4 regions of the Candidatus Pantoea symbiotica genome follow, and region 2 is predicted to be linked to each of the others. Evidence: predicted binding sites of a transcription regulator. Region 2 holds the regulator's gene; each other region holds the start of a gene.

Region 1 (7,810 bases), 740 kb from region 2:
GCGGCCGAACTTCTTCTTTATCTTCCCGCCGGGCGCGCTCGATCAACAGCCGCAAACCTGGCTGACCAGCTTCCGCATGGAGAGCAATCCGGCGCTGCTGGCGCAACTTAATCGCGCATTCCCGACGCTGAGCCTGCTGGATATCGGCAGCATGATGCGCCAGATCGGTCAGGTGCTGACGCAGGTGAGTCAGGCGCTGGAAGTGATGGTGGTGCTGGTAACGGTATGCGGCGTGCTGCTGCTGCTGGCGCAGATTCAGGTCGGCATGCGTCAGCGTCGGCAGGAGTTGGTGGTCTATCGCACGCTCGGTGCCAGCAAGCGCTTGCTGCGCGGCACGTTATGGTGCGAGTTTGCGCTGCTTGGCGTGGTATCGGGGATTGCGGCGGCGCTGGGCGCGGAAGCGGCGCTGTGGGGCTTGCAGCGCAAGATCTTCGATTTCCCGTGGCAGCCAGACTGGACGCTGTGGATCGCCTTGCCGATCGGCGGCGCGCTGCTGCTCTCGCTGTGCGGCGCCTGGCTGGGCATTCGACTGTTAAAACAGAAGGCGCTGTTCAGAAGCTTCAGTGCCTAAATTGTCGATGGTGGCGTAACCAGGTGCGCATTAATGCGCACCCTACGAAAACCCCACAGGAATGCGCGTTCGGCAAAATCACATCAATCTACGTAGGGTCGCCATTCATGGCGACCTGGCTAATCAAAGCTTCTCAACCGCCCACGCAATCCCGCTCGCATACGCTTGCGGCAGCAGCGGCACCAGCGCATTCAGCGCTGACGCCAGACGACCATGATCGCTATCGGTCAGATTAAGATGCCCAACCTTGCGGCCTTCACGCACCTCTTTGTCGTACCAATGCAGATGCACCAGCGGCTGTTGCAGCCACGCCAGATTCACATCGGTACCAATCAGATTCACCATCACCGACGGCGCAAACACCACCGGTTTTGGCAGCGCCAAACCCAAAACCGCACGCAGATGCAGCTCGAACTGGCTAATTGACGCGCCATTCTGCGTCCAGTGACCGCTGTTGTGCACGCGCGGTGCTAACTCGTTGATCAGCAGACCTTTTGGCGTAATGAAACACTCCATCGCCATCACGCCAACATACTTCAGCTCATGCATGATGGCGCTGAGCATCGCTTCTGCCTGCTGTTGCTGTGCGGCATCGGCCTGCGGGAAAGCCACGCTGGTGCGCAGAATGCCGTCCTGATGCAGGTTATGCGTCAGCGGATAAAACACCGTGCTGCCATCGTGTCCACGCGCGCCGACCAGCGACACTTCGCCGCTGAAATTAATGCCTTGCTCAACGATGCATTCGCCGTAGCACTCATCCGGCAGCGCATCGGTTTCGTTGGCGCGCAAGCGCCACTGACCGCGGCCGTCATAGCCGCCGGTACGACGCTTCACAATCGCCAGTTCGCCCAAGGTGCTGAACACGTTTGGCCACTCGGCTTTATCGGCCAGCAGCTGCCACGGCGCGGTGGCGAGGTTCAGCTGATCGAGCAGCTGTTTTTGCGTCAGACGATCGGCCAGGCGCGGGAAAATATCGCGATTCACAAAGGCCGGATGGCTCGCCAGTTCGCGGGTTAACGCGGTTTCCGGCCAGCGCTCAATCTCGGCGGTAATCACGCTTTCGGCGATCGGCAGCGCAGAAGGTTCTGCATCCAGCCCCACCGGATACACCGCGATGCCCAGCGGTTCACCGGCCTGGCGCAGCATGCGGCCTAACTGACCATTACCTAGTACGCAAACCGGCTTCATGCGTCCTCCCGCGGATCCGGGTTGTTCAGCACTTCATCGGTTTGCGTTTGACGCCAGTTGGCGATGCGTGTTGACAGCGCGCTGTCGTGGATCGCAAGAATCTGTGCCGCCAGCAGGGCGGCGTTGGCGGCACCGGCTTTACCAATCGCCAGCGTTCCAACCGGAATACCGCGCGGCATCTGCACGATGGAGTAGAGGCTATCGACGCCGCTCAGCGCCGCGCTTTGCACTGGCACGCCCAGCACCGGCACCAGCGTTTTCGCGGCCAGCATGCCCGGCAAATGGGCGGCACCGCCAGCACCGGCGATGATCACCTGAAAACCGTTGTCGGCGGCGGTTTCCGCGAAGCTGAACAGTTTGTCGGGCGTACGGTGAGCTGAGACCACTTCAACGTGGAAGGGAACATCCAGGCTGTTAAGAATTTCCTCGGCGAACTGCATGGTAGCCCAGTCACTTTTGGAACCCATGACAATGGCGATACGGGCCGGGGCGGCGTTGGATGACATGCGGTCAACTCCTGTGAATATACAAACGAACCTGGCCGGGCGGGCAGGCGAAGAAGGGCACAGAGAATAGCATGAGATGGCAGCAAGGAAAACGGTTGCGTAGGTGGAAAACGGGCATTTACGCCCGGATTTCAGAAGGGGAATTCGATCAGGCTGACGCCGCTGGCATCAAGCTGGATCATCGATCCGTTCTCATGCCATGCACCGAGTACCGCGCGCTGGGCGTTTTCGCCGTGCAGCGTGAAGGGGTGAATGGCGGGACGATGCGTGTGGCCGTGAATCAAAATCGGCACCTGCTGGTGCGTCATCGCGGCTTCCACTGCGGACTGATTGACGTCCATGATGCTGACCGACTTGTGCTGATTCGCCTGCTTGCTGCCATTGCGCATACGCGCGGCAATGCGCATGCGCAGACGCAGCGGTAACGCGAGGAACAGGCGCTGCAACCAGCGCTGATGCACTTTGGCGCGAAAACGCTGATAGCCTTCATCGTCGGTGCACAAGGTATCGCCGTGCATGATCAACACGCGATGTCCGTAGAGATCGAGTACCTTTTCTTCCGGCAGCAGCGTCATGCCAGAAACGCGCGCAAAACGCTGGCCGAGCAGGAAGTCGCGATTACCGTGGATGAAGTATTTCGGTACCGGCAAGGCTTTGAGCGCCGCAGCGATTTGCTGATGCAGCGGATTAGGATCGTCGTCGCCGATCCAGGCTTCAAACAGATCGCCGAGGATGTAAAGCGCATCGCAGGAACGCGCTTCTCCCTGCAAAAAATGCAGAAAACCGGCAGTAATTGCCGGTTCTTCATTACACAGATGCAGATCTGCGATAAACAGCGTGCGCGACATTACTCGCTAACAGTCACTTTCTGGATGACAACGTCTTCAACCGGAACGTCCTGATGCATGCCGCTGCGGCCGGTTTTCACCGCTTTGATTTTCTCAACCACGTCCAGGCCTTCAACCACTTCAGCGAACACGCAGTAACCCCAGCCTTGCAGGCTTTCGTCACGGAAGTTCAGGAAGTCGTTGTCTGCCACGTTGATGAAGAACTGGGCAGTGGCAGAGTGTGGAGCCTGAGTACGCGCCATCGCCAGGGTGCCTTTGGTGTTTTTCAGGCCGTTATTCGCTTCGTTGCGGATGTCTGCTTTGGTATCTTTCTGCTTCATGCCAGGCTCAAAACCGCCGCCCTGAATCATGAAACCGTTGATTACGCGATGGAAGATAGTGTTATCGTAAAAACCTTCCGCGCAGTATTCCAGGAAGTTCTTCACGGTAGCCGGCGCTTTGTCATCGAAAGTTTTAATTACGATATCGCCATGGTTCGTCTGGAAAGTGACCATTATTTTCTTCCTGTCAAGGTTGTCGTCAGTGTCGCTGCCGCGCCTGCAAGGCGGCGGGGCATTTTTGTAGACGCTTCTTATATCACAATTTCCAATAACGCGTCAGTAACCGGACGGCAGTTGGCAACCGAGCGATGCACAAGTCAGAAAAATACGGCACAATAACCGGCTACATTTTTATAATGTTCGAATCCCGCACACGTAAACAAACGGAACCGTTCAATGCTAAAGATTTATAACACCCTGAGTCGACAGAAAGAGGAATTCAAACCCATCCATGCCGGTCAAATCGGTATGTACGTGTGTGGTATCACGGTTTACGACCTCTGTCATATCGGCCATGGGCGTACTTTTGTGGCATTCGACGTGGTGGCGCGCTATCTGCGTTACGTGGGCTATCAGCTGAAGTATGTGCGTAACATCACCGATATCGATGACAAAATCATCAAGCGTGCCAATCAAAACGGTGAAAGCATTGAAACGCTGACCAACCGCATGATCGCCGAGATGCACAAAGATTTCGCCGCGCTCGGCATTCTGCCGCCGGATCTGGAGCCGCGCGCGACACGCCATATCGATGAGATCATCGAGCTGGTCGGCACGCTGATTGAACGTAAGCACGCGTACGTGGCGGACAACGGCGACGTGATGTTCGACGTGATGAGCGATAAAGATTACGGCGTGCTGTCGCGTCAGGATCTGGAGCAGCTGCAGGCCGGTGCACGTGTCGAAGTGGCGGATGTGAAGCGCAATCCTATGGACTTCGTGCTGTGGAAGATGTCTAAAGCCGACGAACCGGCGTGGAACTCGCCGTGGGGCAACGGTCGTCCAGGCTGGCACATCGAATGTTCGGCGATGAACTGCAAACAGCTCGGCACTCATTTCGACATCCACGGCGGCGGTTCCGATCTGATGTTCCCGCACCATGAAAACGAAGTGGCGCAATCCACCTGTGCGCACGATGGCCCGTATGTGAATTACTGGATGCACTCCGGCATGGTGATGGTTGATCGCGAGAAGATGTCGAAATCGCTGGATAACTTCTTCACCGTGCGTGATGTGTTGCAGCATTACGATGCCGAAACCGTGCGTTACTTCCTGATGTCGGGCCACTATCGCAGCCAGCTCAACTACGGCGAAGATAACCTCAACCAGGCGCGTGCCGCGCTTGAGCGTTTGTACACCGCGCTGCGTCATACCGATGCCAACGCCACGGCGGCGGGTGGCGAAGAGTTTGAGGCGCGTTTCCGTCTTGCGATGGATGACGACTTCAACACGCCGGAAGCCTATTCCGTGTTGTTCGATATGGCGCGTGAAGTTAATCGTCTGAAGATCGAAGACAAAGCGTCTGCTGATGCGCTGGCGGCGAAACTGCGCCAGATCGCTAACGTGCTCGGCATTCTGCAGCAGGATCCCGAGTTGTTCCTGCAAAGCGGTGCGCAGGTGAATGTCGATGAAGTGGCGGAAATCGAGCATTGGGTGAAAGCCCGTTCCGACGCGCGTGCAGCCAAAGATTGGGCGCAGGCGGATGTGGCGCGCGATAAGCTCAATGAGTTGGGCGTTATCGTTGAGGATGGGCCTCAAGGTTCCAGCTGGCGACGCAAATAACCGGAGAGGGCGAGAAATCGCCCTTTTTTATTATGGCGATTGAACAGATTCATATTCACGGCTTCCGCTCGGTGCGCGATCTGACGCTACCGCTGCAGCAGCTCAACGTGGTGAGCGGCCCGAACGGCTGCGGCAAATCCAACCTGTATAAAGCGGTGCGACTTCTGCACGAAGCGGCGAGCGGACGTTTAGCGCTGGCGCTGGCGGAAGAGGGCGGCATTCAAAAAGCGATGTGGGCGGGCGGATTGCGGCGCGGCGATCGTCGGCACGATCCCAAACGTCTGGCGCTGGCGGTGGTAATGGACGATATGGATTATCAGCTCGATATCGGTTTTCCTGAGCCGCTCGTCACCAGCATGTTCAATCTCGATCCGCTGGTGAAAGAGGAGCGCTTGTGGATGAGCGGCCAACGGCGACGTCCTTCCTCCTGCATCATGCAGCGGCAAAATCAGACCGCCTTTTTGCATAATGTGCAAGGTGAGCGCGTAGCCTATCCGGCGGTGCTGTATCCCGAAGAGTCGCTGTTTGGGCAACTGGGCGAACCGCATCTGTATCCGGAGCTTTCGCAGGTGCGTGAAAGGCTACGTCAGTGGCGTTTCTATCATGAATTTGCTGTGTGGCCAGGTTCGCCGATTCGTGCGCCGCAGATTGGCGTACGCGCGCCGGTGCTAAGCCATGATGGCAGTAATTTGGCGGCGGCCTGGGCCACTATCGTTGAACGCGGTCATGTCGAGTTGCTGCACGAAGTGATTGCCGAAGCGTTTCCTGACACGGAATTTCACGTTGATGTGCAGAACGGGCGTTTTCAGATGCTGATGTCACGGCGTGGAATTTTGCGTCCGCTAGAGAGCGCCGAGTTCTCGGATGGCACGCTGCGCTTTCTCTGCTTAGTGGTGGCGCTGCTCAGCCCGCGTCCGCCGGCGTTTATGGCGCTGAACGAACCGGAGAACAGTTTGCATGAAGATTTGTTGCCGGCACTGGCGCGCCTGATTGCCGAAGCCAGCCAGTTCAGCCAGCTGTGGATCACCAGCCATTCACCGAAACTGGCGACGCTGATTGCGCAGCATACACCGGTGAATCACATCGAGCTGGAGCAAATTGAAGGGGAAACCCGCGTCTTGTAGGGTCGCCATTCATGGCGACCGCCACCTAATTACGCTACAACCGTAATCTTAAAACCTGCAAACTCAACCTTCTGGCCTTCAACAATCTTGCAGCGCTTACGCGTTTCAACCGCGCCATCGACGCGCACTTCGCCTTCCGCGATCACGGCTTTCGCCTGCGCACCGCTTTGCACCCAACCTTCGAGTTTCAGCAGGTCGCACAAATCAACGTGGGCATGTTTACCGAGAGAAAAACTGGCCATTATGCCTCCTCAATGTCGTGAAATTCTTCACACGCCGTCAGCGTGTTTTGGATCAGTGTAGCAACCGTCATTGGACCGACGCCGCCTGGAACCGGCGTGATGTACGAGGCGCGCTCAGAAGCTGCTTCGAACTCCACATCGCCCACCACTTTGCCGCTGTCGAGACGGTTGATACCTACATCAATGACTACCGCGCCCGGCTTGATCCAGTCGCCCGGAATAAAGCCCGGCTTGCCGACTGCAACCACCAGCAGATCGGCGTGCTCAACGTGATGACGCAGATCTTTGGTGAAACGGTGCGTGACAGTGGTGGTGCAACCGGCGAGCAGCAGCTCCATGCTCATCGGACGGCCAACGATATTCGATGCGCCAACCACCACGGCGTTCAGGCCGTAAGTATCGATATTGTAGCGCTCCAGCAAGGTGACGATGCCGCGCGGCGTACACGGACGCAGTTTTGGCGCGCGCTGGCACAGACGACCGACGTTGTACGGATGGAATCCATCCACGTCTTTGTCTGGCACGATGCGCTCCAGCACTTTGACGTTATCGATGCCGGCTGGCAGCGGCAGCTGCACCAGAATGCCGTCGATATCGTTGTCGTTGTTGAGCGTATCAATCAGCTCCAGCAGCTCGGCTTCGCTGGTGGTGGCGGGCAGATCGTACGAGCGGGAGATGAAGCCCACTTCATCACAAGCACGACGTTTGCTGGCGACATAGATCTGTGAAGCCGGGTTTTCACCCACCAGCACAACTGCCAAACCGGGCGCACGTTTACCGGCCGCCAGACGCTGCTGTACTTTTTCGGCAACCTCAAGGCGCACCTGCTGCGCAATCGTTTTACCGTCAATAATTTTTGCTGCCATCAGAGAGGAAATCCATCTGTAGAGGGTTAGATCGGGGATAGCGCCTATTCTGTCAGAAGCGCGTGCGGCTGTCAGGTAGAGATTCGCCATCAACGCCGCTTTCCCGATTTTTCGCCGTGGCGCCCGCCCGCGTTAGCGCTTATGATGCCCGGCAGTGAATGAGATGGATGACGTGATGATTTGGTTAATTCTCGCCACGCTGGCGGTGGTGTTCGTGGTAGGTTTTCAGCTGCTGACGGCCAGCTCGCGCCATGCGGTGCAGGCGCTCAATAAACGGTTGCAACTGCCGCCGGTGCATATCGAATCAATGTTGTCGCTGATGGGCAAAGAAGCGGCAAAAGAGTTTACCGATTACATCGCGGG
Region 2 (7,810 bases):
ACCGCCATCCTTGCCACGACTGAATACTACCTGCCACAGCTGAATATCACGGGCACGAAACGCACCGGCGCAGGCGTTGAGATAATAGTCGAACATTCGTTTAAAACGTTCGCCATATTTCTCAGCCAGCTGCGGCCACGCCGCCTGAAAACGTTCATACCATGCCATTAACGTCGTATCGTAATCTGCGCCAAAGTTATGCCAATCTTCCATGACGAAATGTGGCTCACTGGCGTCAGCGATTTGACGCACTGACGGCAAACAACCGTTCGGGAAGATATATTTATCAATCCACGGATCGACATTCATATCTGTGGTGAGGGCGCCAATGGTGTGCAGCAAAAATATGCCGTCTGGTTTGAGGTTGCGGTCAGCAACATCAAAATAAGTGGCATAGTTTTTCGGCCCGACATGTTCAAACATACCGACAGAAACGATGCGATCATATTGATTATTCAGGTCGCGATAGTCCTGAAGTAATATAGTCACATCCAGTCCTTCACAGCGTTGTTGTGCCAGTTTTTGTTGCTCAGCTGAAATAGTCACGCCATGCACCGTGACGCCATAATGGCGCGCGGCGTATTCTGCCAGTCCACCCCAGCCACAACCGATATCCAACAACGTCATGCCCGGTTCAAGTTGCAACTTGCGGCAAATCATATCCAGTTTGGCTTGCTGCGCGTTTTCCAGGGTATCAGCATCTTTCCAGTAGCCGCAGGAATATTGCATATAAGGATCAAGCATCAGTGAGAATAGATCATTACCAAGGTCGTAATGCTCTTTACCCACAATCCAGGCGCGTTTTTTTGATTGCAAATTAGTGAGACGCGCGGCGGCGATGCGCAACGTATCTTTAAAATGCCGGGGTAATTGTTTATCCAGATGGTGTTTTAAAACGCGATGGAAGAACATATCTAGCTGTTCGCACTCCCACCAACCATCCATGTAACTTTCACCTAATCCGAGCGATCCTTCCTCAAGAACGCGTTTAAAAAAATCTGGATGCTTTACCTGAATATCCCAGGGACGAGTGCCATTAACTGCAATATCAGCCCGCTCTAGCAGTTCATTGACGATCCGATACCAGTGGTTTTCTTCAAGGCTCACTTCTTCTATAACAGATGAACTCATAGCTTCTCCATCACCTTCCGATCTGAACCTGAGAAAAAGAATAGCCAATTTCCCAAGACCTGTGAGAGAACTCACGGAAAATCCGTGCGCCAGAAATCCGACGTTGTACGACGTAGTACAGAGGTATGAATTTGAGCAGAAAAGTGGGTCGCCGCACCGGATAATGTGCAGACGCCATCCCGCGACAGTGTCGCTAAAGGTATTACATTTATATTATTGATTTAATACAGAATTACTGACCCACAGAGTATATGCTCACGTGGGTCAATATTCAACGGGTTATCGTTAGTTTGCTAACGAAAATCATTGAGTCAGAGATTATCTTCGCAGGGACGGGAAGTGTGGGCAATATCACTTTGTGCGTTTAGCGATCGCTGGCAGACAAAGCCCGCCCACGCCAGTACCACGGTGGCGACCATCACTAACGTGGTGTTGAACAACGCCTGTTCAAGGCCGGCGGAGACCAGCAGGCTGGCAACAAAGCATAATCCTAACTGGAATAAGTTCTGTAATCCTGCGGCTTTACCGGTGGCGTGCGGGAAGGGCGCTAATGCGCTAGCAACCACAATCGGATAGATCGCACCATTGGCCAGCGCCATGCCGCAGAAGGGCATCAACAATACAAACAGCGGCGCTGAGGGCATCAGGGCGATGACAAACAAACTCAGGATGCTCAGGCTATACAACACCAGCAACCACGGCAGCAGTTGCGCGCCCTGATAACGATTTAACAGCGTGCGGCAGCCAAAGCCACCAATCAGAAATGCAATGGTCTGCGGAATATAGCTCAGGCCAATATCGCCCGGCGTCAGGCCAGCAGCGGCGAGAATGAAAGGTGATCCCGTCAGCCAGGCGAAAAAGCTCGCCGAACACGCCGAGTAGATCAAGACGTTACCGCTGTAAACGCGGGTGCCCAGCAAGGTCAACCATCCAGGTTGTTTGCCTGCCGCAACTTTCTCGCGCTTAGGCGAGGTTAACTGCAGCGTACCGATCAGCAACACCACGGCAACCAGCGTCAATGTGATAAAGATGCTGCGCCAGTGGAAGTGGCCGATAAGCCAGGCGCCGAGCAGCGGTGCCAGCGCCGGAGACAGCGCAACCAGCGGCATAATTGTCGCAAACACTTTATTGGCTTTGGCTTTTGGATAGTGATCCACCACCAGCGCCTGCCAGCTCACGGCAGCAGCACACACGCCAATCGCCTGCACAAAACGCAGCGCCAGCATCAGGCGGACATCGGTCACCCAAAGCATCCCCAGACAACCAAGGGCGAAGATGGCTAAACCGGCCAGCAAAATTGGTTTACGCCCGTAACGATCTGACAGCGGCCCCCAAAATACCTGGGCACAGGCGAAACCGCCGAGAAACAGACTCAGGCTGGCGCTAATGGTGCCAGGTGCGCTAGCGAAATCACGCTGCATATCGCCAAAGGCAGGTAAATACATATCCGTGGCAAGAAAGCCGAGCATGCTGAGCACGGCAAGATAAGGCATAAATGCTTTAGACGACAACATGTTGATTCTCTTTTGGGCAGGTTGAACGCCGGGGAGTGTAAAAGGATGCAACGCGCTTTGTGAAACGCTAATATTTGCATAGTGCTGTTAAATTTTTTGAAGGCAAAATTATGTGGTCAGAATATGCGCTTGAAGTGGTGGATGCGGTGGCGCGCACTGGGAGTTTTAGTGCGGCAGCGCAGGAGCTGCATCGTGTGCCTTCTGCCGTCAGCTATACCGTACGACAGCTGGAAACCTGGCTGGCAGTGCCGCTGTTTGAGCGTCAGCACCGCGAAGTGGTGATGACACCCGCGGGCGAGCATTTTGTGCGTGAAGGGCGATCTGTTATCAAAAAAATGCTGGCAACCCGTCGACAGTGTCAGCAACTGGCAAATGGCTGGCGTGGGGAGCTAAGTATCGCGGTTGACTGCATTGTTAAACCGCAGCGCACGCGGCAGTTAGTGAAGGATTTCTATCGCCATTTTCCCGATATGGAGCTGATTATCAGCTACGAAGTGTTCAACGGCGTATGGGATGCATTGGCTGATGGCCGGGTTGATGTGGCTATTGGCGCAACCCAGGCGATTCCGGTGGGCGGACGTTTTGCCTTTCAGGATATGGGCGCACTGAACTGGCGTTGTGTAGTGAGTCCCGATCATCCACTGGTTAACAGCAGGGAGCTGGATGATGAAACATTGCGGGCATGGCCATCGCTGGTGCTGGAAGATACCTCGCGTGCGTTGCCGCGCCGTATGACATGGACGCTGGATAATCAGCGACGTCTGGTGGTACCAGAATGGGAAACCGGAATGGATTGTTTGCTGGCAGGATTGTGCGTTGGAATGGTGCCGGGCCATCTGGCACGTCCGCTGCTGGATAGCCATAAACTGGTCGAACTGGCACTGCCGCAGGCCTTTCCGGACAGTCCGTGCTGCGTCAGCTGGTCAGAACAGCGCGCGTCACCGGCGCTGGAGTGGTTACTGGCTTATCTCGGGGATGCCGAAACGCTGAACCACGAATGGCTCAGCGAAGTGTCTGCTTAGCGGCGATAGTCGCGGAACGGACCGTACGCCACCGAACGGCGCTCAATCAGCGTTGGCTGAACCTCAATGGTTTGCGGATCTTCACGCTTGCTGGTGATGCGATCCAGTAGCATTTCCAGCGCTTTTTCACCCAGTTCGGCTTTTGGCTGATGCACGGTGGTCAGCGCTGGCGTGAAATAGCGCGCGTTGCGCACGTTATCGTAGCCGATGACCGAGATATCCTGCGGTACGCGCAAGCCCATCTCATCAGCAGCGCAAATCGCGCCCATCGCCATAATATCGCCGCCGCAGAACACCGCCGTTGGGCGCTGTTTCTGATTTAAAATCTGCTGCATCGCCTGATAGCCCGATTCAGGCTCAAAGTCGCCCTGAACTACCCATTCAGGACGCACCGTAATGTCCGCTTCGTTCATTGCCTGCAGGAAGCCAGCGTGACGGCCGCCGCCGGTGTTGCGCTCCATCTGGCCGGGAATGGCACCGATATCGCGATGACCGCGTTCAATCAGATAACGCCCGGCGAGATAGCCGCCCTGAAACGCATTGTCCTGCACGGTATCGGTGAAGTCACCGCGCGATGCACCCCAATCCATCACCACCATGGGAATGTTGCGGTTCTCTTCCAGCATCTGTAGCAAATCGTCTGGATACTCAGAACACATCACCAGCAAGCCATCGACGCGCTTTTGCGCCATCATTGACAGGTAAGCACGTTGCTTTTGCAGATCGTTATGCGCGTTGCCGAGAATCAGCGTGTAGCCGCGTTCGAAACAACGGTTCTCCACCGCTTCGATAATTTCAGCGAAATAGGGCGCTTCGCTGGAGGTCGCCAGCAAACCTAAGGTTTTGGTGTGATTAACTTTGAGACTACGCGCCACGGCACTGGGCGAGTAGTGTAATTCTTTGATCGCTTCCCATACGGCGTTACGCGTCTCTTCCGCAACGAAACGCGTTTTGTTGATGACATGCGAAACCGTGGTGGTTGAGACACCCGCGCGTTTTGCGACATCTTTAATTGTTGCCATGAAAATGGTACTCCTGGGCTTATCGCAACTTACTGATAAGTATATTGTTAAACGTTTGCGTCTGCTAATGCTTTTATAGCCCAAAAAGCAGGCGAAATGGTGTGTTTTAGCAGGCGAAATCACTTCATCACGCTGTAAATACAGCATGCGCAAAATCTGTTGCGCAACGAAAGGCGGCGATTCTAGCAAGCTGGCGCGGATAACACGAGATTTTTGCCCATTGCTGTGCGAAAATCGCTTTAACCCTAATAATTGTGTGACTAAGGAGTTGTAATGAATACCGACCTGAAGCTGGCGCTAATGACCACTGTTGGCGCACTGTTGATGATTATCGCCTTCAGCTTTACCGCGATCATGCATTAACAAAAAAGCCGGAGCTGAGAACAGCATCCGGCTTTTTTATGATTGTTGCGCAACAGCTAGCGAATAGTTTTTGGCGTCATCATACGACGCGCGCCCACATAGTGTTTTTGCCAGTAATCCTCACCCAATACGCTAATCTGAATATCTTTGCCGGTACGCGGCGACTGAATGAATTTCCCGTTGCCGAGATACACGCCAACATGATCGGCAGTGCCGCGATTATTGATGCGGAAGAACACCAGATCACCTTTCTCCAGCATTTCACGCTTAATCGGTGCCGCATCGCGCAGGTGATACATCTCATTGGCGGTGCGCGGGAATTTGAATTTCACCAGATCTTTATAGGCGTACCACACTAAGCCGCTGCAGTCGAAACCGGTGTGTGGCGAAGTGCCGCCCCACTGATAAGGTTTGCCGAGTTGGCCCATTAATTTGGTCATCGCCGTTTCACGCGCCTTTTGATAACGCTGGCGGTGCGCCTTACTCATTTTGATGCCGGTCAGCGCTAATGCTTCATCATCGACGGCGATCTCAGGTGTTTTCTTCGCTAAACGTTGATGACCGTATTTCTTAGCAGAGAGTTTCAGCGGGGATTTTTTGCTGGTGGTTTTATGCAGCGCAGTTTCTGTTTTGGTCTGTTTTTTGAGTTTGAATTTTTGAACAGCAGTCAGGCGCGATTTTTTGGTGGTGGTTTTCACCGGGCGTCGTTTGCGGCGCTCGTCTTCACGTGCGCTCTTTTTCTCTGCTTTAAGCGAACTGGCATTAACGGGCGCATGCGGAGATGCAGCAGCCACATTAAAAAACAGTTGGGCGAAAGCCAGTATGAAAAGCGTTATTAGTAGACGCATAATCCGGTTACAGGTTAAGCAGGCTGAATGAAAGCAGACTGCGTTAAAGTGAGAGAAATCTGATCAAGCGATCAGCGCCGAGGCAATTCTAATCCACTTTTTTTCCAAAAGGTAAGGCCTTTTTCCATTAATATGTTACCAGATTGATTCTGTAGCAAAAATGAGCTATTTCAGCTGGTTAACGCAGCGAAACTATTGCTAATTATTAATTTATTAATGCCAATTAATGATATGAAAATGTTATTTGTCATGCGTTAACTTAACAAACATGGCGATTAGCCAGTGCAAACGCAAAATCCCGTTTTCAGTCCGGGAGCGAAATCGCTACAATAAACAAACACGAAGTAGAAGATTAAGGAAGGCAATAATGAGTACTGTTGAAAAAATTCAGCGTCAGATCGCAGAAAACCCGATTCTGCTGTACATGAAAGGTTCTCCAAAGCTGCCAAGCTGCGGTTTCTCGGCGCAAGCCGTGCAGGCGCTTTCTGCGTGTGGCGAGCGTTTCGCATACGTGGACATTCTGCAGAACCCGGACATTCGCGCTGAAATGCCAAAATACGCTAACTGGCCAACCTTCCCGCAGCTGTGGGTCGATGGTGAACTGGTCGGCGGCTGCGACATCATCGTTGAGATGTTCCAGCGCGGTGAACTTCAGCCACTGCTGAAAGAGACCGCTGAGAAGTATAAAGAAGCGGAATAATGCAGAAGGCCGACAAATGTCGGCCTTTTCTTTGCTTACTCGACAGACGCGTCGTCTGCGGGTTCTTCACTGAAAGCCAGCGGCCAGCCGCCCAGGCGTTTCCAGCGGTTCACCAACTCACAAAACAGCGTCGCGGTTTGCTCGGTGTCATACAGCGCCGAATGCGCTTGCGTACTATCAAACTCCATTCCCGCCGCTTTACAGGCTTTCGCCAGCACGGTTTGCCCCAGCACTAAACCACTTAACGCTGCGGTATCAAAGGTGGCAAAAGGGTGGAACGGATTGCGCTTCAGGCTGGCGCGCTCTGCGGCCGCCATCACGAAGTTGAGATCGAAAGTGGCATTGTGCGCCACGATAATGGCGCGATTGCAGCCGCTATCTTTGGTGCCTTTGCGCACCATTTTAAAAATCGCATGCAGCGCTTCGTATTCGCTTACCGCACCACGCAGCGGATTGGTGGGATCGATGCCGGTAAACGCCAGCGCCGCAGGATTCAGAATGGCGCCTTCAAACGGTTCCACATGGAAGTGCAGCGTTTCATCGCGGTGCAACCAGCCGTCTTCATCCATTTTCAGCGTTATGGCTGCAATTTCCAGCAGTGCATCGGTTTGTGCATTGAAACCTGCGGTTTCAACGTCGATCACAACAGGATAAAAACCGCGGAAGCGTTGGTGGAGAGCGTTTAAAGCGTTCGATTCAGACATCAGGATCTCATGGCAATAAATAGGGCAGCGCGCATTATGGCAAAAATCGCAGGAGGGTGCAGCAGGAGAGGGAAGTCAGCCTGCAAATAGCAGGCTGACCAGCAACCTTAGTTGCCTAAGCCGTGACCGGCATGTTTGTTTTCAATCAGTTCGATCTTGTAACCGTCTGGATCTTCGACAAACGCAATAATGGTAGAACCGCCTTTTACCGGGCCCGCTTCACGCGTCACGTTGCCGCCCGCGCTGCGAATGCGTTCGCAGGTGTCAGCCACGTTGTCCACGCCCAGCGCGATATGGCCGTAAGCGTTGCCGAGATCGTATTTATCCACGCCCCAGTTGTAAGTCAGCTCAATCACCGCGCCTTCGCTCTCTTCGGTGTAGCCAACGAATGCCAGCGTGTATTTGTACTCGGTGTTTTCGCTCTGACGCAGCACGCGCATGCCGAGCACGCGGGTGTAGAAATCGATAGAACGTTGCAAATCGCCAACGCGTAACATGGTGTGAAG
Region 3 (7,810 bases), 1.2 Mb from region 2:
CGCCAGTCACTGCCGCTGTGCTGCCTGCGGGCGATACCTGCCAGCGTCGTATTCTGATGAACACCATCGATGCGCGTCTGATTGCTATCAACGCCGACAACGGTGAGCTGTGCGACACCTTCGGTACGCACGGTGTGGTTGACCTGAAAACCGGTCTCGGCAGTGCGCCAGATCCGCAGTATCAGCTGACTTCACCGCCAGCAATGGCCGGTACCACCGTTGTGGTGGGCGGCCGCGTTGCGGATAACGTACAGACCGACATGCCTGGCGGCGTGCTGCGTGGTTTTGACGTTATCACCGGTCAGATGCGTTGGGCGTTTGACCCAGGCAACGACGACCCCAATGCGGTGCTGATGCCGGGTAAAGATTACACCCGCAGTACGCCGAACTCGTGGGCGCCAATGTCTTACGATCCGGCAATGAACACGGTGTTCCTGCCAATGGGAAGCTCTTCAGTGGATCTGTGGGGTGCGAACCGTACCAAACTGGATCACACTTACGGCGCATCAATCCTGGCGCTGGATGCCACCACCGGTAAGCAGAAGTGGGTTTATCAGACCGTGCATAACGATCTGTGGGACTTTGACCTGCCAATGCAGCCGAGCCTGGTAGACTTCCCGATGAAGGATGGCACCAATAAGCCAGCCGTGGTTATCGGGGCGAAAACCGGCATGATTTGGGTGCTGGACCGCCTGACCGGCAAGCCTTTGACCAAAGTTGAAGAGCTGCCGATGCCGCAGGGTCACATCCCGAACGAGCAGTACACCAAAACTCAGCCGCACTCAGTGGAAATGCCAAATATCGGCAACCAGAAAATGACTGAGTCGGATATGTGGGGCGCAACGCCGTTTGATCAGCTGGCGTGCCGTATTGCCTTTAAAGGCATGCGTTACGATGGCCTGTTCACCGTGCCGGATACCGATAAATCCCTCAGCTTCCCAGGTTCGCTGGGCGGTATGAACTGGGGCGGTATCTCGTTTGACCCGAACAACCAGTACATGTTCGTTAACGACATGCGTCTCGGCCTGTGGGTACAGATGATCCCACAAGACACCAGCAAGACTGCAGCCAGCAACGGTGGCGAAGCCATCAACACTGGTATGGGTGCGGTTCCGCTGAAAGGCACACCGTACGCGGTTAACAAAAACCGCTTTATGTCGCCGCTGGGCATTCCGTGCCAGGCTCCGCCGTTCGGTACGCTGTCGGCGATTGACATGAAAACCCGTCAGATCGTGTGGCAGGTGCCGGTTGGTACCGTTGAAGATACCGGTCCGTTTGGTGTCAAAATGCGCGCGAAGATGCCAATTGGTATGCCGACCTTAGGCGGCACGCTGGCAACGCAGGGCGGCCTGGTGTTCATCGCCGGTACGCAGGATTACTATCTGCGCGCTTTCGATAGCTCAACCGGTAAAGAAGTATGGAAAGCACGTCTGCCAGTTGGCAGCCAGGGCGGTCCAATCAGCTACGTTTCGCCGAAAACCGGCAAACAGTACATCCTGATCTCCGCAGGCGGCGCACGTCAGTCGCCAGACCGTGGTGATTACGTGATTGCTTACGCGTTGCCAGACAGCAAGTAAGTTCTCAAGATGAGAAAGGCCGACATCATGATGTCGGCCTTTTTTTTAACCATCCGTGGCACAACACTTCCTTTAAGGCACCTTAATTACTGCGGCTTGGAAGGGCGACGGCTTTTTTGACCTCCTTTTCTTCCAGCTTCCCTGGCTCTTTCAGGATCGTTTCTGAAATTACCCCCGCTGACTTTGCCGCCAGCGCTACCTGCTTCCCTGGCGCGCTCCGGATCCTCTGCAAAGTTCCCGGCACCACCTCGTTGCTTTTTTTGTGTCATAGCAGAGACCTCATCTAAGGGTGTTTTCTTCGACGTGGACTAGCTAGCCACATAATGAGTATAGTCAACCAGTTACGCTCTGCCTTGAGAGATCTCTGATAACCTATTCGCCGTCTCGCCACAGCGATTGCAGTTCGGGTGGTGCCAGTTGTTCGGGAATTAAAATCACCAGACTTGCCGCCTCTCGGTGTGTGGTGTAGGAAATTTGAATACGGTAATAGCGCTGATCGCCGCGACCGATGTTTGCCGCCTGATCTTCCGGTTCGCCCAGCGGCATCGCCTGTTCCAGCACCTCGCAGACGCGCTGCTTTTGCGGTTCCGGCAATTCCGCCAGCGCAAAGCGCCGCTCACCGCGCAGTTTGGGAATAAAAGCGATACCGCCTTCCCGCGCCAGCTCGATGATTGCGTCATCGGTCAGTTGGATGTCCATGTTACGCCTACCTGCTGCCAGGCGGATTGGATCTTCTCCGCCACTGAGTTGTTGAACCGCTGTTTCGCGTGCTGCACGGTAAAGCGTGCAAAGGTGCTGAAATCGGCATCCTGCGGCAGCGTTTTATCACACAGCGTGTCGTACCAGGCTTGACCCGCCTGTTCCCACGCGAAGCCGCCCAGCGCTTTAGCGGCGAGATAGAAGGCGCGATTGGGAATGCCAGAGTTGAGATGTACGCCGCCGTTGTCGTCACGCGTTTCGATGTAGTGAGCCATGTCGGCTGGTTGCGGATCTTTGCCCAGCACCGGATCGTCGTAGGCGGTGCCGGGTGATGACATCGATCGCAATCCGCGCCCGTTGATGCCCTGCGCCAGCAAACCTTCGCCGATGATCCAGTCGGCCTGATCGGCGCTCTGCTTGAGATGGAATTGCTTCACCAGCGAGCCAAACACGTCAGACATCGATTCGTTCAGCGCACCTGCCTGCTGAAAATAGATCAATCCCGCTTCGGTTTCCGTCACGCCGTGCGTCAGCTCGTGCGCCACAACATCCAGCGCGATGGTGAAGCGATTGAAAATCTCGCCGTCGCCGTCACCAAACACCATCTGCTGACCGTTCCAGAAGGCGTTCTGGTACTCCTTACCGTAATGCACGGTGCCATCGAGCTTGAGGCCTTTGTTGTCCAGCGAATTGCGTTGGTAGGTTTGCCAAAAGAAATCGTAGGTAATGCCGAGATAGTTCCACGCCTCTTCGGCTGCGACATCGCCATTTCCCGGCTGGCCTTCATCGCGCACCAAAGTGCCGGGCAGATTTTGTGTTCCTTCGGCGTCGTAGATAGCCCGCAGCACCGTGCCAGGCTGCGCTGTGGCGGTGCTTGCCGGTTTAGCATTGTGTTCGCCCATTAAGTGCTGGACGTGGGTGAGGGTGCGGCGCGCGTAGTCTTGTTGCGCGCCGGAGCAGTTATCAATGATATTGCGCAGAATGTAGGGTGGGATAACGCTGTAAGACATACCAATCTCCCTGGCTTTTTAACGAATGTGCCAGAAAGTATAGTTTTCATACTATGAACGTGCTTTGCGACTCCGGGATTTCTGCGGTTCGAGGGCGGTAACCTGGCTTTCCACCCAACCATCGTCCAGCCGGGTACGTAGCAAGTCGCCTTTGCTGAGCTGCTGGGTTTTCTTTACCACCTGACCTTGCGTGTCGGTAGTGACGCTGAAGCCACGCGCCAGCGTCGCCAGTGGGCTCACGCCTTCCAGCTGTGCTGCCAGCGTGCCAAAGCGCTGACGATTGTGATTGAGCTGCTTTTCCATGCCCTGCTGTAAGCGATAGTGCCACTGCTGGAGCTGCTGCTGAGCGCGCAGAATACGTCCCTGCGGCTGCTGGGCATTGAGGCGTTGCAGCAGGCGATCCTGCTGACGATTAGCCACACGCAGGCGCTGGTCCATAGCTTCACCGAGACGACGCTGCAGCTGGAAGAGCGCAGTCTGCTGACGTGCCAGACGCAGCTGCGGATGCTGCTGCTGCAAACGGTGCTGGATGCGCGTGAAGCGACGCTGCTGCTGTGCCAGATAGAAATCCATCGCCATCTCCATGCGCTGCTGCTGCGACTGCAAACGGCGCAGCAGTTCGAGCTGGTTACGGCTCACCAGTTCTGCCGCAGCAGAAGGCGTTGGCGCGCGTAAATCCGCTACGAAGTCAGCGATAGTGACATCGGTTTCATGCCCAACGGCGCTGACAATAGGCAGGCGGCTGGCAAAGATCGCCCGCGCTACACGCTCGTCATTGAAACTCCACAAATCTTCCAGCGAACCGCCGCCACGGCCCACAATCAGTACGTCACACTCATCGCGCTGGTTGGCCAGCTCAATGGCACGCACAATGCTGGCTGGCGCATCCACGCCTTGCACCGCCGTTGGATAAATAATCACCGGCAAGGAGGGATCGCGTCGATGCAGTACGCGTAGTACGTCGTGCAGCGCCGCCCCGGTAGCGGAGGTAATCACGCCGACCTGACGCGCCGGATCCGGCAGCGGCTGTTTGAACTGTTGATCGAATAAGCCTTCCGCAGCCAAACGCGCTTTCAGCTGTTCAAATTGCTGCTGCAGCAAGCCTTCACCAGCGGGATGCATGCTTTCGATAATCAGCTGATAATCACCGCGCGGCTCATACAGCGTGATGCTGGCACGCACTAAAACCTGCTGGCCATGCTGAGGACGGAAGGTGACGCGCCTATTACTATTGCGGAACATCGCGCAGCGCACTTGTGCGCCATCATCCTTCAACGTGAAGTACCAATGACCGGAAGAGGGCTGAGTGAAATTTGAAATTTCAGCACTGAGCCACACCAGGCCCATCTCATTTTCCAGCAGTTGGCGCACCGTGGTGTTCAGGCGGCTGACAGTAAAAATATTGGCGGTTGGCGGTAGCGACATGTGATGTAGATCAAATTTTAAATCAGAGGGTTAATCAACTGATACTACATTGCTTGCCCTGAGGATCAAGACTTTTTCTGAAAAAACACTGGAGGCAATCGGTTTCGGCCTGTATAATGCCGCGGCAATATTTTATCTGTTTTAATCGCCCCCAGGTGGAGATATTGCAATGTTAAGAATCGCTAAAGAAGCCCTCACATTTGACGACGTTCTGCTCGTTCCCGCTCACTCCACTGTCTTACCGAACACCGCTGATCTCAGCACTCAACTGACGAAAAATATCCGTCTGAACATCCCAATGCTCTCTGCTGCCATGGACACCGTGACCGAAGCCGGTCTGGCCATTGCGCTGGCGCAGGAAGGTGGTTTGGGCTTTATTCACAAAAACATGTCAATTGAGCGCCAGGCGGATGAAGTTCGTAAGGTGAAAAAACACGAAAGCGGTGTAGTTACCGATCCGCAAACCGTGCTGCCAACCACCGCGCTGGCGGCGGTGAAAGAGCTGACCGAACGTAACGGTTTCGCCGGTTATCCGGTGGTGAACACCGAGAACGAGTTGGTGGGTATCATCACTGGCCGTGACGTGCGTTTTGTTACCGACCTGACCTTGCCAGTTTCTGCGGTGATGACCCCGAAAGAGCGTCTGGTAACGGTGAAAGAAGGTGAAGCACGCGAAGTTGTGCTGCACAAAATGCATGAAAAACGTGTTGAGAAAGCGCTGGTTGTTGATGACAGCTTCCACCTGCTGGGCATGATCACCGTTAAAGATTTCCAGAAAGCCGAACGTAAACCTAACGCCTGTAAAGATGCGGAAGGCCGTCTGCGCGTAGGCGCGGCGGTAGGTGCTGGTGCAGGCAACGAAGAGCGTGTCGATGCGCTGGTGGCTGCCGGTGTTGACGTGCTGCTGATTGACTCGTCACACGGTCACTCAGAAGGTGTGCTGCAGCGTATTCGGGAAACCCGTGCAAAATACCCGAACCTGGAAATCATCGGCGGCAACGTCGCTACTGGCGCAGGCGCACTGGCGCTGGCGCAGGCAGGCGTGAGCGCGGTGAAAGTGGGTATCGGCCCTGGCTCAATCTGTACCACACGTATCGTTACCGGCGTTGGCGTTCCACAGATCACCGCCGTTTCTGATGCAGTTGCCGCGCTGGAAGGCACCGGAATTCCGGTTATTGCTGATGGCGGTATTCGCTTCTCTGGCGACATCGCGAAAGCGATTGCAGCAGGCGCAGCGGCCGTCATGGTTGGCTCAATGCTGGCCGGTACCGAAGAGTCTCCGGGCGAAATCGAGCTGTATCAGGGCCGTTCGTTCAAATCTTATCGCGGTATGGGTTCACTGGGCGCGATGTCCAAAGGCTCTTCAGACCGTTACTTCCAGAGCGATAACGCCGCAGACAAACTGGTACCGGAAGGTATCGAAGGTCGCGTTGCCTATAAAGGCCGCCTGAAAGAGATCGTGCACCAGCAGATGGGCGGCTTGCGCTCTTGCATGGGCCTGACCGGTTGCCCAACCATCGACGATCTGCGTACCAAAGCGGAGTTCGTGCGTATCAGCGGCGCGGGCATCAATGAAAGCCACGTGCATGACGTGACCATCACCAAAGAGTCACCAAACTACCGCATGGGTTCATAATCCCGTAAAATTTAGCGCCCGGCACCCGCCGGGCGCTTTTATTATTAAGTCCATCCCAATGGAAACGCCTCAATGACGACTGAAAATATTCATAAACATCGTATTTTGATCCTCGATTTTGGTTCTCAGTATACGCAGCTGGTTGCGCGCCGCGTGCGCGAACTGGGTGTTTACTGCGAGCTCTGGGCGTGGGATGTCACCGAAGAGCAAATTCGCCAGTTCAACCCGAACGGCATCATTCTCTCTGGCGGTCCGGAGAGCACCACCGAGCTGAACAGCCCGCGTGCCCCGGAATACGTGTTTAACGCCGGCGTGCCTGTGTTGGGCGTTTGCTACGGCATGCAGACCATGGCGATGCAACTGGGCGGCAAGGTAGAAGGCTCTAACGAGCGTGAATTTGGTTATGCGCAGGTTGAAGTGCTGACCCAGAGCGCGCTGGTGCGTGACATCGAAGATGCGATTAGCGCAGCAGGTAAACCGCTGCTGGACGTGTGGATGAGCCACGGCGACAAAGTCACCGCCATCCCAGCCGGTTTCGAAACCGTTGCCAGCACCGAAACCTGTCCGTTCGCCATCATGGCCAACGAAGAGAAGAAATTCTATGGCGTGCAGTTCCACCCGGAAGTGACGCACACGCGTCAGGGCCTGCGCATGCTGGAGCGTTTCATTCGTGACATCTGCGGCTGTGAAGCGTTGTGGACGCCAGCCAAAATCATCGAAGATGCGGTTGAGCGTATTCGTCAGCAGGTTGGCGAAGACAAAGTGATCCTCGGCCTGTCTGGCGGTGTGGACTCTTCTGTGACCGCGATGCTGCTGCACCGCGCCATCGGCGAGCGTCTGACCTGTGTGTTCGTCGACAACGGTTTGCTGCGTCTGAATGAAGCTGAGCAGGTGCTCGACATGTTTGGCGACCACTTCGGCCTGAACATCGTGCACGTTGCCGCTGAAGCGCGCTTCCTTGATGCGCTGGCGGGCGAGAACGATCCAGAAGCCAAACGTAAAATCATCGGCCGCGTATTCGTTGAAGTATTCGACGAGCAGGCACTGCGTCTGGAAGACGTGAAGTGGCTGGCGCAGGGCACCATCTATCCTGACGTGATCGAATCCGCGGCTTCGGCCACCGGTAAAGCGCACGTGATCAAATCGCACCACAACGTGGGCGGTTTGCCGAAAGAGATGAAGATGGGCCTGGTTGAGCCGCTGAAAGAGCTGTTCAAAGACGAAGTGCGTAAAATCGGTCTGGAACTCGGCTTGCCATACGACATGCTGTATCGTCACCCGTTCCCAGGTCCAGGTTTGGGCGTGCGCGTGCTGGGCGAAGTGAAGAAAGAGTACTGCGACCTGCTGCGCCGTGCAGACGCTATCTTCATCGAAGAGCTGCATAAAGCTGACCTGTACAACAAAGTCAGCCAGGCGTTCACCGTGTTCCTGCCAGTGCGTTCTGTTGGCGTAATGGGCGATGG
Region 4 (7,810 bases), 1.5 Mb from region 2:
GATGTGCATGATGTTGGCCATTACGGCACGCCAAGCCGCGACCGCTTACTTGAGCCGGGCATGGTGCTGACCGTTGAGCCAGGCTTGTATATCGCGCCAGATGCCAAAGTGCCGGCACAATATCGCGGTATTGGCATTCGCATCGAAGATGACATCGTCATCACCGCTGACGGCAACGAAAATCTCACCGACAGCGTAGTGAAAGACGCCGACGCGATTGAAGCCTTGATGGCGGCGGCACGTCACGCATGAGCATTTTGATTGCCGGCGGCGGCATGACCGGTGCGACCCTTGCGCTGGCGATTTCACATCTGACGCAAGGCCAACTGCCGGTTACGCTGATTGAACGCAGCCAGCCCGATAGCCGCGCACATCCCGGCTTCGACGGACGCGCGATTGCTCTGGCGGCAGGTACTTGCCAGCAGTTAGCGGATATCGATCTGTGGCGCTCGCTGGCCGATTGCGCCACGCCAATTACCGATATTCACGTTTCCGATCGCGGTCATACCGGCTTTGTTTCGCTTAAAGCACAAGATCATCAGGTTCCCGCGCTCGGCCAGGTGGTCGAACTGTTTGATGTCGGCCAGCGACTGTTTCAACGCCTGCAGAAAGCGCCAGGCGTCACGCTGCGCTGCCCGGATCACGTTACCTCGGTATCGCGTACGGCGGATAACGTGCAGGTTATGTTGAACAGCGGCGAACAACTGGAAGGCGCATTACTGGTGGCCGCCGACGGTGCGCGTTCCCCTTTAGGCGCTTCCTGCGGCATCACCTGGCAGCGCGACGATTATCAGCAGCTAGCGGTGATTGCCAATGTGTCGACGCAATTGCCGCATCAGGGCCGCGCCTTTGAGCGTTTTACCGAGCACGGCCCGCTGGCGTTGTTGCCGATGTCCGGCAATCGCATGTCACTGGTGTGGTGCCATCCGCTTGAGGCGCAAGCAACCATTAAGCAGTGGGACGATGCCACTTTCCTGCAAGAACTGCAGCGCGCATTTGGCTGGCGGTTGGGGCGTTTCACGCACACCGGTCAACGCGAGCATTATCCGCTGGCGCTGCAAACCGCCGAACGTCAGGTGACACATCGTCTGGCGCTGGTGGGCAACGCGGCACAAACGCTGCATCCGATTGCCGGACAAGGCTTCAATCTGGGTCTGCGCGATGTGATGTCGCTAGCGGAAACGCTGGCGGGCGCACATCGTCAGCAGCAAGATCCCGGCAGTTTCGCGGTATTGCAGCATTTTGCCGCGCGACGTCAGCCCGATCGTGCCGCCACTATTGGCGTCACTGACGGTTTAGTCCGACTGTTTGCTAACCGCTATGCGCCGTTAGTAGCAGGACGAAATCTTGGGCTGGTGGCAATGGACCATCTGCCTTGGCTACGAAATCCACTTGCCGTACGCACGCTCGGCTGGGTTAAGCGTTAAGCACGAATTAAGGGGCAGCAATGCAAACTTTTGATGTGGCAATTGCCGGAGGCGGCATGGTGGGCTTGGCCGTCGCCTGCGGACTACAAGGCAGCGGCTTACGCGTTGCCGTGCTGGAAAAAGCACCCGAGCCACAGTTTGATCCGGCGGCCAATTCGTCGATTCGCGTCTCCGCCATCAACGCTGCCAGCGAGCGCCTGCTGCAAAAGCTCGATGTCTGGTCGAGCATTCTGGCGCTGCGTGCCTGCGCCTATCACGGCATGGAAGTGTGGGATCAGGACAGCTTCGGATCGATCAGCTTTGATGATGAGCAGCAGGGATTATCGCATCTCGGTCATATCATTGAAAATGAAGTGATTCACAGCGCGTTGTGGCAGCGCGCCAGTCAGAGCAGCGATATCACGCTGTTTGCCCCGGCACAGTTACAGCAAGTGGCGTTTGGCGATAACGAAGCCTTTATTACCCTGCAAGATGGCAGCATGATGAGTGCTCGTTTGCTGGTGGCTGCCGACGGCGCGAATTCGTGGCTGCGCGACAAAGCGGATATTCCGCTGACCTTCTGGGATTACGAACATCACGCGCTGGTGGCAAACATCCGCACCGATATGCCGCATGATGCCATTGCGCGTCAGGTGTTCCATGGCGACGGTATTCTGGCGTTCCTGCCGATGCAGGATCCGCACTTATGCTCGATTGTCTGGTCGCTCTCGCCACAGGAAGCGGCGCGCGTGCAATCGATGCCGGAAGTGCTATTTAATCAACAGTTGTCGGTGGCATTTGATATGCGCCTTGGCTTGTGTCAGGTCGAGAGCGAACGTAAAACCTTCCCGCTAACAGCGCGTTATGCGCGTAACTTTGCCGCGCACCGTTTGGCGCTGGTCGGCGATGCCGCCCACACCATCCATCCGCTGGCCGGGCAGGGCGTGAATCTTGGATTTATGGATGCAGCTGAATTAATTGGTGAAATTCGCCGGCTACATCAGGAAGGCAAAGACATCGGCCAGCATCTCTATTTGCGTCGCTATGAGCGCAGCCGCAAGCACAGCGCGGCGATGATGCTGGCGGGGATGCAAGGCTTCCGCGAACTGTTTGCCGGCACCCATCCGGCGAAAAAGCTGCTGCGTGATGTTGGCCTCAAGCTCGCCGATACTTTGCCGGGCGTCAAACCGCTGATGCTGAAACAGGCGATGGGGCTTAACGATCTACCCAGCTGGATACGCTAATCACCTTTGTATCCCCGGTGCGCATGAATGCGCACCCTACAAACTCCCCCCAAACTCCGTAGGGTCGCCATTCATGGCGACCGTTCAACTGACACTCATTACGCCCAAATCAACCCCATTTTTCTTTGCTGCACCGCAATGATGCAGCGCTGCACCGCAATCGCGCCTCGTTTGATTTATTCTAATTTTACCCCTTAATTCGCATTAGATTAATTCATGCAATAACCATTCACATGCCGGACCATTTCTTAAACCTGTGGCGTCTATTCCCTCAATTTGCTGCATGAAAGTAATTTAGTCGTATTTTGTGCGAGGCTAATCACAATAACGCAGTGATTTATGCTGGTGGCTGTTCGGTGGCTCATTGAAAGGTGGTAGTGTTTCGCCCTCGTTTTCCTCATGGTTAATTGCCGCATTAGGTGATAACTTCAGCATAAAGAGAACGTTTGCGTCAGCCTGCTAAGGCGACGCAGGCGCGTCACACTCACTTGTATTCACAGGATGGTTATGACTCAGCAAACGCCTCTATTCGAACAGCATCAGGCAAGCGGTGCGCGCATGGTGGACTTCCACGGTTGGATGATGCCGCTACATTACGGCTCGCAAATGGATGAGCATCACGCGGTGCGTAACGATGCCGGCATGTTTGATGTTTCCCACATGACCATCGTCGATCTGCGCGGCGCACGTACCCGCGAATTCCTGCGCTATCTGCTGGCGAACGATGTCGCCAAGCTGACCCAGCCGGGCAAAGCCCTTTATACCGGTATGTTGAATGCCTCCGCTGGCGTCATTGATGATTTAATTGTTTACTTTATGAGCGAAGATTTCTTCCGTCTGGTGGTGAACTCCGCCACGCGTGAGAAAGATTTGGCGTGGATTAAACAGCATGCGCAGCCGTTTGGCGTGGAGCTGACCGAGCGTGACGATCTGGCGCTGATTGCGGTCCAAGGTCCAAACGCGCAGCAGAAAGCACAAACGCTGTTTAGCGCCGCTCAGCGTGATGCTGTTGCCGGGATGAAACCTTTCTTTGGCGTGCAGGAAGAAAACCTGTTTATCGCCACCACCGGTTACACCGGCGAAGCGGGTTATGAGATTGCCATGCCTGCTACTGAAGCCGCCGCTTTCTGGCAGCAGCTGTTGGCCGCAGGTGTCAAACCGGCGGGGCTCGGCGCGCGTGACACGTTGCGTCTGGAAGCGGGCATGAACCTGTACGGTCAGGAGATGGATGAAGGCGTTTCGCCGCTCGCCGCCAATATGGGCTGGACCATCAGCTGGGAACCTGCCGATCGCGATTTCATTGGTCGTGATGCCCTGCAGGCGCAGCGCGAGCACGGCACCGAGAAGCTGGTTGGCCTGGTGATGACCGAAAAAGGCGTGCTGCGCAACGGCTTAACGGTGCGTTTCACCGATCAACAAGGTCAGCCGCAGCAAGGTATTATTACCAGTGGTTCCTTCTCACCAACCTTGGGTTACAGCATCGCGCTGGCGCGTGTGCCGGCCGGAATTGGTGAGCAGGCGATTGTGGAAATCCGCAACCGTGAAATGCCAGTAAACGTCACCAAACCGATTTTTGTTCGCGCCGGTAAGCCGGTCGCCCAGTAATTTTTTCAGGAGAAATGGCCAATGAGCAATGTGCCAAGTGAATTGAAATACCGCGATAGCCACGAGTGGGTCCGTAAAGAAGCCGACGGCACCTTTACTGTGGGTATCACCGAACACGCACAGGAACTGCTGGGCGATATGGTGTTTGTCGATCTGCCAGACGTTGGCGCCACTTTCGCGGCCGGTGATGACTGCGCTGTTGCGGAGTCGGTGAAAGCGGCTTCAGACATCTATGCGCCACTGAGCGGTGAAATTGTTGCGGTAAATGACCAACTGGGCGATTCGCCAGAGCTGGTGAACAGCGCGCCATACGCTGATGGTTGGCTGTTCCGCATCAAAGCCAGCGACGCGTCAGAGCTCGACGCTATGCTGGATGCTGATGCCTACAAAGCCGCGATCGACGAGTAACCGGTAGTTTTAGAAGGTGACGCGCTGCGCCACCTTCTTTTTTATCTGCCTGATTTAACGCCATTTTTGTAACCCAGCCCGATTCAGGATTTACTGCAAATGACCCAGACTCTCAGCCAGCTTGAACACAACGGTGCTTTCATTGAGCGCCACATCGGTCCTACGCCGGAACAACAGGACTTAATGCTGAAAGCGATCGGTGCCAGTTCGCTCTCTTCATTGATTAGTTCTATCGTGCCTGCCGATATCCAACTGCCTGGCCCGCCGGCAGTGGGCGACGCCGCGACCGAGCAGCAAGCGCTGGCAGAGCTGAAAGCCATTGCCAGTCAGAACCAACGCTACAAATCCTGGATCGGCATGGGCTACAGCGCGGTAATCACACCGCCGGTTATCCTGCGTAACATGCTGGAAAACCCAGGCTGGTACACCGCATATACGCCGTATCAGCCAGAAGTGTCGCAGGGACGTCTTGAGGCGCTTCTCAACTTCCAAACCCTGACGCTGGATCTGACCGGTCTTGATATCGCTTCCGCGTCACTGCTGGATGAAGCGACCGCCGCTGCCGAAGCGATGGCGATGGCCAAGCGCGTCAGCAAACTGAAAACCGCTACCAAATTCTTCATCGCCAATGACATCCATCCACAGACGCTGGATGTGGTGCGCACCCGCGCAGAAACCTTTGGTTTTGAACTGATTATTGACAGTGCTGACAAGGTGCTGGATCACGACGATCTGTTCGGCGTATTGCTACAACAGGTTGGCACGCACGGTGAAGTGCACGATTACCGCGCACTGATTGCCGAGCTGAAAAGCCGCAAAGTGGTGGTGAGCGTAGCGGCAGACTTCATGGCGCTGGTGCAGTTAGAAGCGCCAGGCAAGCAGGGCGCGGATATCGTCTTCGGTTCTGCCCAGCGTTTCGGCGTGCCAATGGGTTACGGCGGCCCACACGCTGCGTTCTTCGCCAGCCGCGATGAGCATAAACGCTCGATGCCAGGCCGCATCATTGGTGTATCACGCGATGCCGCCGGTAACACCGCGCTGCGCATGGCGATGCAAACCCGCGAGCAACATATCCGTCGTGAGAAAGCCAACTCCAACATCTGTACATCGCAGGTGCTGCTGGCGAATATCGCCGGTCTCTATGCGGTGTATCACGGTCCGGTTGGCCTGAAACGCATTGCATCACGAATTCACCGTCTGACCAGCATTCTGGCGGCGGGCCTGCAAAACGGTGGCCTGAAGCTGCGTCACAACAGCTGGTTCGATACGCTGACGGTTGAAGTGGCCGATAAAGCGGCGGTTCTGAACCGTGCGCAGAGCTTTGGCGTCAACCTGCGCAGCGATATCCATAATGCCGTCGGCATTACGCTGGATGAAACCACCGCGCGTGAAGATGTGCTGGCGCTGTTCGCGATCCTGCTGGGCGATGCGCACGGCCAGGACATTGATGCGCTGGATGCCGCTGTTGCTGCGGAAAACAGTGCGATTCCGGCTGGTCAGGTGCGTGAGAGCGCTTTCCTGACGCATCCGGTGTTCAACCGTCATCACAGTGAAACTGAGATGATGCGTTACATGCACAGCCTGGAGAAAAAGGATCTGGCGCTGAATCAGGCGATGATTCCACTCGGTTCGTGCACCATGAAACTCAACGCCGCAGCGGAAATGATTCCAATCACCTGGCCGGAATTCGCCGAACTGCATCCGTTCTGCCCAGCTGAGCAGGCGTCGGGTTATCTGCAGATGATTGGCCAGCTGTCGCAATGGCTGGTGCAGCTGACCGGCTACGATGCGCTGTGCATGCAGCCCAACTCGGGTGCGCAGGGCGAATACGCCGGTCTGCTGGCGATTCGTCGTTACCACGAAAGCCGCAACGAAGGCGGCCGTAATGTCTGCCTGATCCCAAGCTCGGCGCACGGCACCAACCCAGCATCTGCGCAGATGGCGGGCATGTCGGTTGTGGTAGTGGCTTGTGATAAACAAGGCAACATCGACCTTGGCGATTTGCGTGAAAAAGCCGCGCAGGTCGGTGAGCAGCTGTCGTGCATCATGGTGACCTATCCGTCAACGCACGGCGTTTACGAAGAAACCATCCGCGAAGTGTGCCAGATCGTGCATCAGCACGGCGGGCAGGTGTATCTCGACGGCGCCAACATGAACGCGCAGGTCGGTATCACCACGCCGGGTTACATTGGCGCGGACGTATCGCACCTTAACCTGCACAAAACTTTCTGCATCCCACACGGCGGTGGCGGTCCAGGCATGGGCCCAATCGGTGTGAAAGCGCATCTTGCGCCGTTCGTGCCGGGTCACAGCGTAGTGCAAATTGATGGCGTGCTGACGCAACAGGGCGCGGTTTCTGCCGCACCGTTCGGTAGCGCATCGATTCTGCCAATCAGCTGGATGTATATCCGCATGATGGGCGCGGAAGGCCTGAAACAAGCCAGTTCGGTGGCGATTCTGAACGCCAACTATATCGCCAGCCGTCTGCAGTCTGCTTATCCGATTCTGTATGCGGGCCGCGATGGCCGCGTGGCGCACGAATGTATTCTCGACATACGTCCGCTGAAAGAGCAGACCGGCATCAGCGAGCTGGATATTGCTAAACGTCTGATCGATTACGGTTTCCATGCGCCAACCATGTCATTCCCGGTTGCGGGTACGCTGATGGTTGAACCAACGGAATCAGAAAGCAAAATCGAGCTGGATCGATTTATCGATGCGATGCTGGCCATCCGCATGGAAATCGATCGCGTTGCCGATGGCGAATGGCCGCTGGAAGATAACCCGCTGGTGAACGCGCCACATACGCAGACAGAAATCGTCGGCGACTGGACACATCCGTACACCCGCGAACTGGCGGTGTTCCCGGCCGGCAGCGCTAACAAATACTGGCCGACGGTGAAACGTCTGGATGATGTATTTGGCGACCGCAATGTGTTCTGCTCGTGTGTGCCAATGAGCGAATACCAATAATTTAGCCGTCATACTTTGAGCCACAGCGGCGTTGGCTGCGCTCATTAACCCCGGTCACTTACTGATATAAGCTCCCGGGGATGAACGAACTTGCCGCCTTGCTGCATCTCAAATTATTTAGGCTAAAGTTACGGGTAGTATTTATGAAGGGCCGATTATTCGGCCCTTTTTTTT

What was found. The regulator PurR, encoded in region 2, represses purine synthesis genes. The targets are predictions, from matches to a motif close to CANGCAAACGTTTGCNTG.
Positions count from the first base shown of each region.
Region 1: the regulator PurR is predicted to act here: its motif matches at 2,350-2,367, upstream of purE (5-(carboxyamino)imidazole ribonucleotide mutase).
Region 3: the regulator PurR is predicted to act here: its motif matches at 4,803-4,820, upstream of guaB (IMP dehydrogenase).
Region 4: the regulator PurR is predicted to act here: its motif matches at 3,086-3,103, upstream of gcvT (glycine cleavage system aminomethyltransferase GcvT).

Region 1 is NZ_JBSZHR010000002.1:863,851-871,660, forward strand. It holds gene ybbP (putative ABC transporter permease subunit YbbP) at 1-571, shown strand, start outside; gene purK (5-(carboxyamino)imidazole ribonucleotide synthase) at 695-1,759, opposite strand; gene purE (5-(carboxyamino)imidazole ribonucleotide mutase) at 1,756-2,265, opposite strand; gene ACXIZX_RS04520 (UDP-2,3-diacylglucosamine diphosphatase) at 2,397-3,113, opposite strand; gene ppiB (peptidylprolyl isomerase B) at 3,113-3,607, opposite strand; gene cysS (cysteine--tRNA ligase) at 3,830-5,215, shown strand; gene ACXIZX_RS04535 (AAA family ATPase) at 5,248-6,339, shown strand; gene ybcJ (ribosome-associated protein YbcJ) at 6,369-6,581, opposite strand; gene folD (bifunctional methylenetetrahydrofolate dehydrogenase/methenyltetrahydrofolate cyclohydrolase FolD) at 6,581-7,447, opposite strand; gene ACXIZX_RS04550 (DUF1198 family protein) at 7,623-7,810, shown strand, end outside.
Region 2 is NZ_JBSZHR010000002.1:1,599,030-1,606,839, forward strand. It holds gene cfa (cyclopropane fatty acyl phospholipid synthase) at 1-1,131, opposite strand, end outside; gene punC (purine nucleoside transporter PunC) at 1,443-2,645, opposite strand; gene punR (DNA-binding transcriptional activator PunR) at 2,756-3,667, shown strand; gene purR (HTH-type transcriptional repressor PurR) at 3,664-4,689, opposite strand; gene cydH (cytochrome bd-I oxidase subunit CydH) at 4,963-5,052, shown strand; gene ACXIZX_RS08060 (C40 family peptidase) at 5,109-5,900, opposite strand; gene ACXIZX_RS08065 (Grx4 family monothiol glutaredoxin) at 6,265-6,600, shown strand; gene rnt (ribonuclease T) at 6,636-7,304, opposite strand; gene gloA (lactoylglutathione lyase) at 7,412-7,810, opposite strand, start outside.
Region 3 is NZ_JBSZHR010000002.1:2,841,416-2,849,225, reverse strand. It holds gene ACXIZX_RS13860 (glucose/quinate/shikimate family membrane-bound PQQ-dependent dehydrogenase) at 1-1,577, shown strand, start outside; gene ACXIZX_RS13855 (con-10 family general stress protein) at 1,664-1,846, opposite strand; gene ACXIZX_RS13850 (protealysin inhibitor emfourin) at 1,950-2,276, opposite strand; gene ACXIZX_RS13845 (M4 family metallopeptidase) at 2,261-3,286, opposite strand; gene xseA (exodeoxyribonuclease VII large subunit) at 3,338-4,711, opposite strand; gene guaB (IMP dehydrogenase) at 4,881-6,347, shown strand; gene guaA (glutamine-hydrolyzing GMP synthase) at 6,420-7,810, shown strand, end outside.
Region 4 is NZ_JBSZHR010000002.1:3,127,531-3,135,340, reverse strand. It holds gene pepP (Xaa-Pro aminopeptidase) at 1-252, shown strand, start outside; gene ubiH (2-octaprenyl-6-methoxyphenyl hydroxylase) at 249-1,427, shown strand; gene ubiI (FAD-dependent 2-octaprenylphenol hydroxylase) at 1,448-2,650, shown strand; gene gcvT (glycine cleavage system aminomethyltransferase GcvT) at 3,158-4,255, shown strand; gene gcvH (glycine cleavage system protein GcvH) at 4,277-4,663, shown strand; gene gcvP (aminomethyl-transferring glycine dehydrogenase) at 4,763-7,636, shown strand.